Regions from separate parts of the Brevibacterium pityocampae genome, predicted to be linked through region 2. Evidence: riboswitches for the same ligand, from Rfam matches in the RefSeq annotation. Region 2 holds a riboswitch; the other holds the start of a gene.
What was found. Region 2 has a riboswitch for thiamine pyrophosphate ahead of ABD883_RS04065 (ECF transporter S component). Riboswitches for the same ligand answer to the same signal wherever they lie in the genome.

Region 1 (3,398 bases), on a different contig from region 2:
TACCAGCTCACCGGCGGCCTGCGGCAGACGATGTTCTACGTCGGCGCGCGGACCATCGACGATCTCCGCTCGAAGGGCCGGTTCGTCCGCCTGACCTCCGCCGGTCTCAAGGAGAGCCACCCGCACGACATCCAGATGACGGTCGAGGCGCCGAACTACACCGTGCGCTGACGCCCCCGTGGGCTGAGGTCCACCGGAACATGAATGGAAGCGGCCCCTGCACGCGCGTGCAGGGGCCGCTTTCGTGCGCCCAGGGGTGCGGTGGGGTCGGCCGTGCCGCAGGCAGGACGGCGCTCACCGGGCTGTGCTCATTGGAGAGTGCTCACCGGACCCTGCGGAACAGCGCCTCCTGCGCGACCGAGGCGACGAGGGTGCCGTCAGCGGTGGTCATGTCGCCGGTGTAGAGGCCGCGGCCGCGGGCGGCGGAGCGCGGCGCGAAGTCGGTGAGCACCCACTCGTTCATGTTCACCGGTCGGTGGAACCACAGGGAGTGGTCGAGGCTCGAGCCCGACTTGTACTCGTCGGTGTTGAAGGCGCCGAGCCCGCTCGAGATGTCCGACAGGTAGGCCAGAGCGCAGTAGTGCATGAGCGGGGAGTCGCCGAGGTCCTCGGTGCACCGGCCCCAGAACCGCACCGGGTAGTCGGTGACCTCGAAGGCCTGGTCGGTGCTGCGGCCCTCGAAGGAGAACATGCGGGGGATCGGAGTGGGCTCGCCCATCCGGATCTCCGTGCCCTGGGCGGCGGTCGTGCTCTGGAGGTCGGGGCTGTCGGTGCCGCTGGTGAACGAGGCCGACATGTTGAAGATGACCTTGCCGCCCTGGAGCGCGATGACGCGGCGGGCGGAGTAGGAGCGGCCGTCGCGGTCTCGGAACACTTGGAACACCGTGGGCTGGGCGGCGTTGCCGGGCCGCAGGAAGTAGCCGTGGAGGGAGTGCGGCGGGCGGCCGTCCTCGACGGTGAGTGCAGCGGCGAGCAGCGACTGCGCGGCGACCTGGCCGCCGTAGAGCGCGTAGGGCTCCTCGAAGACGTATCCGGCGCGGTAGATGTTCGTGTCGATCTCCTCGAGCTCCATCATCGCGGTGAAGGACCCCTCGAGGGGCTCGGCATTGCTGAACAGGACGTCGCTCATCGGTTCCTCTTTCTCGGTTCGGGCGGCTGGCCCGATTCTGGTTGTGCTTAACCAGTGAGACGGGTGCGCCTGGATGCGATCCTAACCGGCCCGGCCGCCCGGCCAGCGAGAGGTGCCAGAACTTGCTAGGGTGAGCGTCAGTGACATGGGGTGCTGAGCACCTGCGGACCGGCCCGAGCCGGACCGTGGGGAATCGGCTGAGATCACACCCATCGAACCTGATCTGGATAACTCTAGCGAAGGGATCGTCATGCAGACGCCTCATTCGAATGCCCTCGACATCGTCGCCGCACGGGCGCGCGTGCGCACCACCACGCCGCTCATCCAGTGCATCACCAATACCGTCGTGCAGCAGTTCACGGCGAACGTGCTGCTGGCGATCGGCGCCTCTCCGGCGATGCTCGACCACGAGGCCGACTCCGGCCAGTTCGCCTCGATCGCGTCGGGCATCAACATCAACTTCGGCACCGCCTCCTCCCACCAGTTCCTCGCCGCCGACGCCTCGATCGAGGTCGCGAACGCCGCCGGCACCCCCTGGGTCCTCGACCCGGTGAGCGTGGGCGGCGTCGAGTACCGCACGAGTCGCATCCGCGCCGCCGCCGCCCAGCACCCCACCGCCGTGCGCGGCAATGCCTCCGAGGTCGCCGCACTCGCGGGGATGGGCCTGGGTGGCCGCGGGGTCGACGCCACCGACGCCGTCGACGACGTCATCACCGCCGCCTCGGCGCTGTCGGCCACCACCGGAGGCGTCGTCGCGATCTCCGGCGAGGTCGACGCGATCGTCCTCGCCGAACCCGGCGCCGCACCGGGCGACGATGCAGGCACCGCGACAGTGGTCCGCGTCCACGGGGGGCACGGGCTCATGCCGCTCGTCATCGGCACCGGCTGCTCGCTCGGCGCCGTCACCGCCGCCTACCTCGCCGCCGCGAAGGCCGCCGGCCTGCCGATCACCGGCCCCACCGGGCTCGAGGCGGTCGTCGCCGCGCACGCCCACTTCGCCGCCGCCGGGCTCAAGGCCGGGCAGGTCGCGCAGGCACCGGGCAGCTTCGCCGTCGCCTTCCTCGACGCGCTCTACTCCGTCACCGACTCCGAGCTCGCCGCCGTCGAGATCACCGCCGCCGCAGTCGAGGTCCCCGCATGAGCGCGCCGGCCCCGCACCTGCCCGTCGGCACGGACCCGTCCCTCTACCTCGTCACCGACACCCGGCAGTGCACGGACGCCGGCCGGACCGTCGCGGCGACCGTCGCCGAGGCCGTCGCCGGGGGAGCAGGCATCATCCAGATCCGCGACAAGCACGCGAGCGACGCGGAGTTCCACGAGCTCACCCTCGAGGTCCTCGCCGCGATCGCCGAGGTGCGCGAGGCCGAGTCGATCACCCGCCCGATCCCGGTGTTCGTCAACGACCGGGTCGCCGTCGCCCGCGTGCTGCGTGCCGCCGGCCACGAGGTCCACGTCCACGTCGGCCAGTCCGACGAGCCGCCCGCCGAGGTGCGCGCGGCCCTCGGGACCGATGCGCTCATCGGGCTTTCGGCCGCGACGCCCGAGCAGTTCGCCGCGGCCCGGGAATCCGGGGCCGTCGACCTCCTCGGCGTCGGCCCGGTATACGACACGAGCACGAAGGCCGACGCCCCGGCCGGGATCGGACCCGCACGCCTGCGCACTCTCGTCGCCGAGGCCGGTCTGCCCTGCGTGGCGATCGGCGGGATCACCGCCGAGCGCACCCGCGAGCTCACCGACACCGGGGTGATCGGCGTGTGCGTCGTCTCCGCGATCTGCGCCGCACCGGATCCGCGCGTTGCGGCCCAGGAGATCCGCGTCGCGTTCGCACAGGGACGGGCCGCGGGAGACCCCGGGGCGGGCACCCCCGCCCGTTCCGCCGTTCCCGGCCGGCCCGCCGATTCCGGGCAGGAGGCCTGATGCGCCCGCCCGTCGCACTCACCATCGCCGGCACGGACCCCTCCGGCGGCGCCGGCATCCAGGCCGACCTCAAGACCTTCACCGCGCGCGGCGCCTACGGCACCTCCGTCGTCACCGCGCTCGTCGCGCAGAACACCCACGGGGTGAGCCGCGTGTACGGCATCGATGAGGACTTCGTCGCCGACCAGATCGCCTCGGTGTTCGACGACATGCCCGTCGACGCCGCGAAGATCGGCATGCTCGGCACCCGCGGCCTCGTCGAACTCATCAGCGAAGAGCTCCGCACCCGCCGGCCCGGCCGCCTCGTCGTCGACCCCGTCATGGTCGCCAAGTCCGGCCACCGGCTCCTCGA
Region 2 (3,398 bases):
CACCACAGGTCCACCCGATGGTCGACGACGAGGAGCGTGGCCCCGGTGACCGCCTGCGCGCGGAGCGCGGCATCGCGCAGCACCGGAGCCGAGGCGGGGTCGATGTTCGCCGTCGGCTCGTCGAGTGCGATGAGCCCCGGTTCCATCGCGAGCACCCCGGCGAGCGCAAGGCGCTGCTTCTGCCCGCCGGACAGGGTGCGGGTGAGCCGGGCCCGCGCCTCGGCAGCGGCGGCCCCGCCCGGACCGAGGCCGACGGTGTGCAGCGCGGCGTCGACGCGCGGCCAGATGTCCTCGGGGTCGACCCCGAGGTTCTCCATCCCGAAGGCTGCGTCGTCCCCGGCCCGGGCGAGGATCACCTGGGATTCGGGGTCCTGGAGGACGAGCCCGGAGCGGCCGCGAGCCGGATCGGGGCGACGGCCGTCGACGAGCAGCTCCCCGGTGCGGTGCCCGGAGTCGGCCGGCAGCACTCCGGTGAGCGCGTGGAGGAGCGTCGACTTCCCCGAGCCCGATGCGCCGACGAGGAGCACCCGCTGACCGGCGGGCACGGCGAGGTCGATGTCGGTGAGGGCAGGCGCCTTCCGGCCGGCGTGCCGCCAGCCGTAGCCGCGGGCGGTGATGACCGCAGGCCCCCGAGCGGAGCTCACTGCCGGGGCCGGACGGCCGGTGGTGCGCATCGGCCGGCTCACACCTCGGCGGCGGTGCGGCCGGAGGCGAGCGGGGCGAGCACCCCGGTGCGGCGCAGCGCCCGGACCGCCAGCAGGGTGCCGCCCCCGGCGAGCACGAGCCCGGAGACGCCGGCCGCGGCGAGGTAGACGAGCTGCCAGGCCGGCTGCCATTCGGTGTTGTACATGAGGTTCTCGCCGAGGCCCAGGAACAGTCCGGCGCCGAGTCCGGAGAGCAGGGTGACGACCGGGCCGAAGCGGCGGTAGAGCAGGAGGAGGACGACGAGCTCGGCGCCGAGGCCCTGGAGCGCGCCGGAGATGAGGACCTGCATGCCCCACTGGGTGCCGAGCACGGCGGACACGGCGGCGGCGAGGATCTCGCAGTAGAGCGCGGCGCCGGGTCGGCGGATGATCATCGCGCCGAGCGGCCCGGCGAGCACCCACACGCCGGTGAGCAGGCCCGCGGCGGGCGGGAAGGCGAGGAACGGCAGCGAGAGCGTCGACCAGGCCGTCGACCACACCCAGAACACGACGCCCACCGCGACGCCGAGCACCGAGGCGACGACGATGTCGACGACCCGCCAGCGCAGACGGCTCGGCGGCGCGGGGTCCGGTTCCGGGGTGGGCGGATGCGCGTCTGCGCCCGAGGCCGAGGCCGGGGACGGAGCCGTGTCCGCGGGAACTCGGTCGGAGGAGACGGAGTCCGCGGGAGCAGTGTCCGCGGGAACCCGGTCCGCGGGTTCGGGGAATGACGATGACGGTGCCATGGTGGATCCTCCTGTGAATGGCAGGAGGGGATGAAGAGACTCGACTTCCTCCGGCGGTATGAACCGCGTCAGGTTCGAGGGTCTGCGATGCTCGCACTCTCAGCGCCCTGGTGGCGCTCCCCTGTCGTGAGGACGAGCATAGCGCAGAGGTGGGGTCCGTGCAGTCCGTGGGGGACTCGTGGACGGGGGGACCCGTGGACGAGAAGGCCCATGGACGGGAGGACCTATGTATGGGATGACGCATGGACGAACTGCGCGGTATCCGGAACGTGACGCGCAATTGCGCGCTCGGTCTCGGATACCGCGCAGTTCGAGGGGCGGGCTGCGCGCGAGGGCGCCGGGACCTCAGTGCTCAGGCCTCCAGACCACCAGACCTTCAGGCGTTCAAACCTTCAAGCCTTCAGGTCCAGGCGCCTCGGAACCCCAGGCTTCTCAGAACCTCAGAACCTCAGGGAAGGATTCCGAGGTGGGCCAGGGCGGCGCGCACGATGTGCTCCTGGCCGTGGCACATCTCTGCGACGACGTCCTCGCGGATCGCCTCGGCCGGGGTCAGCCAGTCGAGGCTGAGCGCATCGCGGCGCGGGGAGCACTCGCCCTGCACCGGCAGGATGTAGCACAGGGCGACCGCGTGCTGGCGCGGGTCCTGATAGGGCGAGGGCCCCATCTGCGTGGGGAAGTACTCCGCGACGTGGAACGGGGTCAGCGCCGGGGGGATCTGCGGCAGCGCGAGCGGGCCGAGGTCCTTCTCCACATGGCGAACGAGCGCCGAGCGGAGCGGCTCGTGGTAGCGCACCCGGCCGCCGACGATCTCCCGGCCGAGCGAGCCGTCGTCCTCGAGCGTGCGCAGCAGCAGGCCCACCTTCGTCACCTGACCGTGGTCGCCGAGCTGCACCGGCACCGCGTTGACATAGGTGATCGGCATGCGGCGGCGGATGCTCGCGAGCTCGTCCGGTTCGAGCCAGTTGTCGTCGTAGTCGAGTGCGGTGCGCGTCATGGTTTCATGCTGTCACACGCGACCGCCGCGGGGAAGGAAGGCGGTTCCCCTGGGCCCCGGCGGGGTTGCCGAGTCGCCCGCGCACCAAGTATCTTGATATCGAGATACATTGTTGCCCGGAGCACACCCGCCTGCACCCAGGGCATAGAGTGGAAGGGACGGCCGCTCGCCGAACACCCGCGCCCGCCCTGTCCGCGGTCGACGTCGACACGAGGAGAATCTCCATGATCAATCACGAAGTCCGGACCTACAAGAGCTCCGAGGACCTGCCGCGCGAAGAGCAGCTGGCCTGGAAGATCGCCGAGGTCGCCTCCGACCCGGTCGCGGTCGACGCAGACGTCACCGACATGGTCATCAACCGCATCATCGACAACGCCTCCGTCGCGGCCGCCTCGGTTCGGCGCGGTGCCCCCACCCACGCGCGCGAGCAGGCGCAGACTCACCCGACGAAGCCCGGTGCCCCGGTCTTCGGCCTGCAGCTGAGCGAGCGCGTTTCACCGGAGTGGGCCGCATGGGCCAATGGCGTGGCCGTGCGCGAGCTCGACTTCCACGACACCTTCCTCGCCAAGGAGTACTCGCACCCCGGCGACAACATCCCGCCGATCCTCGCCGTCGCCCAGCACGCGGGCATCGGCGGCAAGGACCTCATCAACGGCATCGCCACCGGCTACGAGATCCAGGTCGACCTCGCCAAGGGCATCTGCCTCCACGAGCACAAGATCGACCACGTCGCGCACCTCGGCCCGTCCGCCGCGGCCGGCATCGGCGCGCTCCTCCACCTGCCCACCGAGGTGACCTTCCAGGCCATCCAGCAGGCGCTCCACGTCACCACCGCCACCCGCCAGTCCCGCAAGGGCGAGATCTCGACCTGGAAGGCCCACGCCCCGGCGTTCGCCGGCAAGATGGCCGTCGAGGCCGTCGACCGGGCGATGCGCGGCGAAGGCGCCCCGAGCCCGATCTACGAGGGCGAGGACG

Region 1: it holds a riboswitch for thiamine pyrophosphate, as region 2 does, so the genes downstream of both, thiM (hydroxyethylthiazole kinase) here and ABD883_RS04065 (ECF transporter S component) in region 2, are expected to answer to the same signal.

The regions. Positions count from the first base shown of each region.
Region 1 is NZ_BAABGL010000015.1:82,653-86,050, forward strand. It holds gene guaB (IMP dehydrogenase) at 1-171, shown strand, start outside; gene ABD883_RS10210 (acyl-CoA thioesterase) at 323-1,129, opposite strand; TPP riboswitch at 1,266-1,392, shown strand; gene thiM (hydroxyethylthiazole kinase) at 1,380-2,270, shown strand; gene thiE (thiamine phosphate synthase) at 2,267-3,046, shown strand; gene thiD (bifunctional hydroxymethylpyrimidine kinase/phosphomethylpyrimidine kinase) at 3,046-3,398, shown strand, end outside.
Region 2 is NZ_BAABGL010000003.1:164,350-167,747, reverse strand. It holds gene ABD883_RS04070 (ABC transporter ATP-binding protein) at 1-674, opposite strand, end outside; gene ABD883_RS04065 (ECF transporter S component) at 683-1,429, opposite strand; TPP riboswitch at 1,458-1,562, opposite strand; gene ABD883_RS04060 (DUF4916 domain-containing protein) at 1,878-2,423, opposite strand; gene ABD883_RS04055 (MmgE/PrpD family protein) at 2,648-3,398, shown strand, end outside.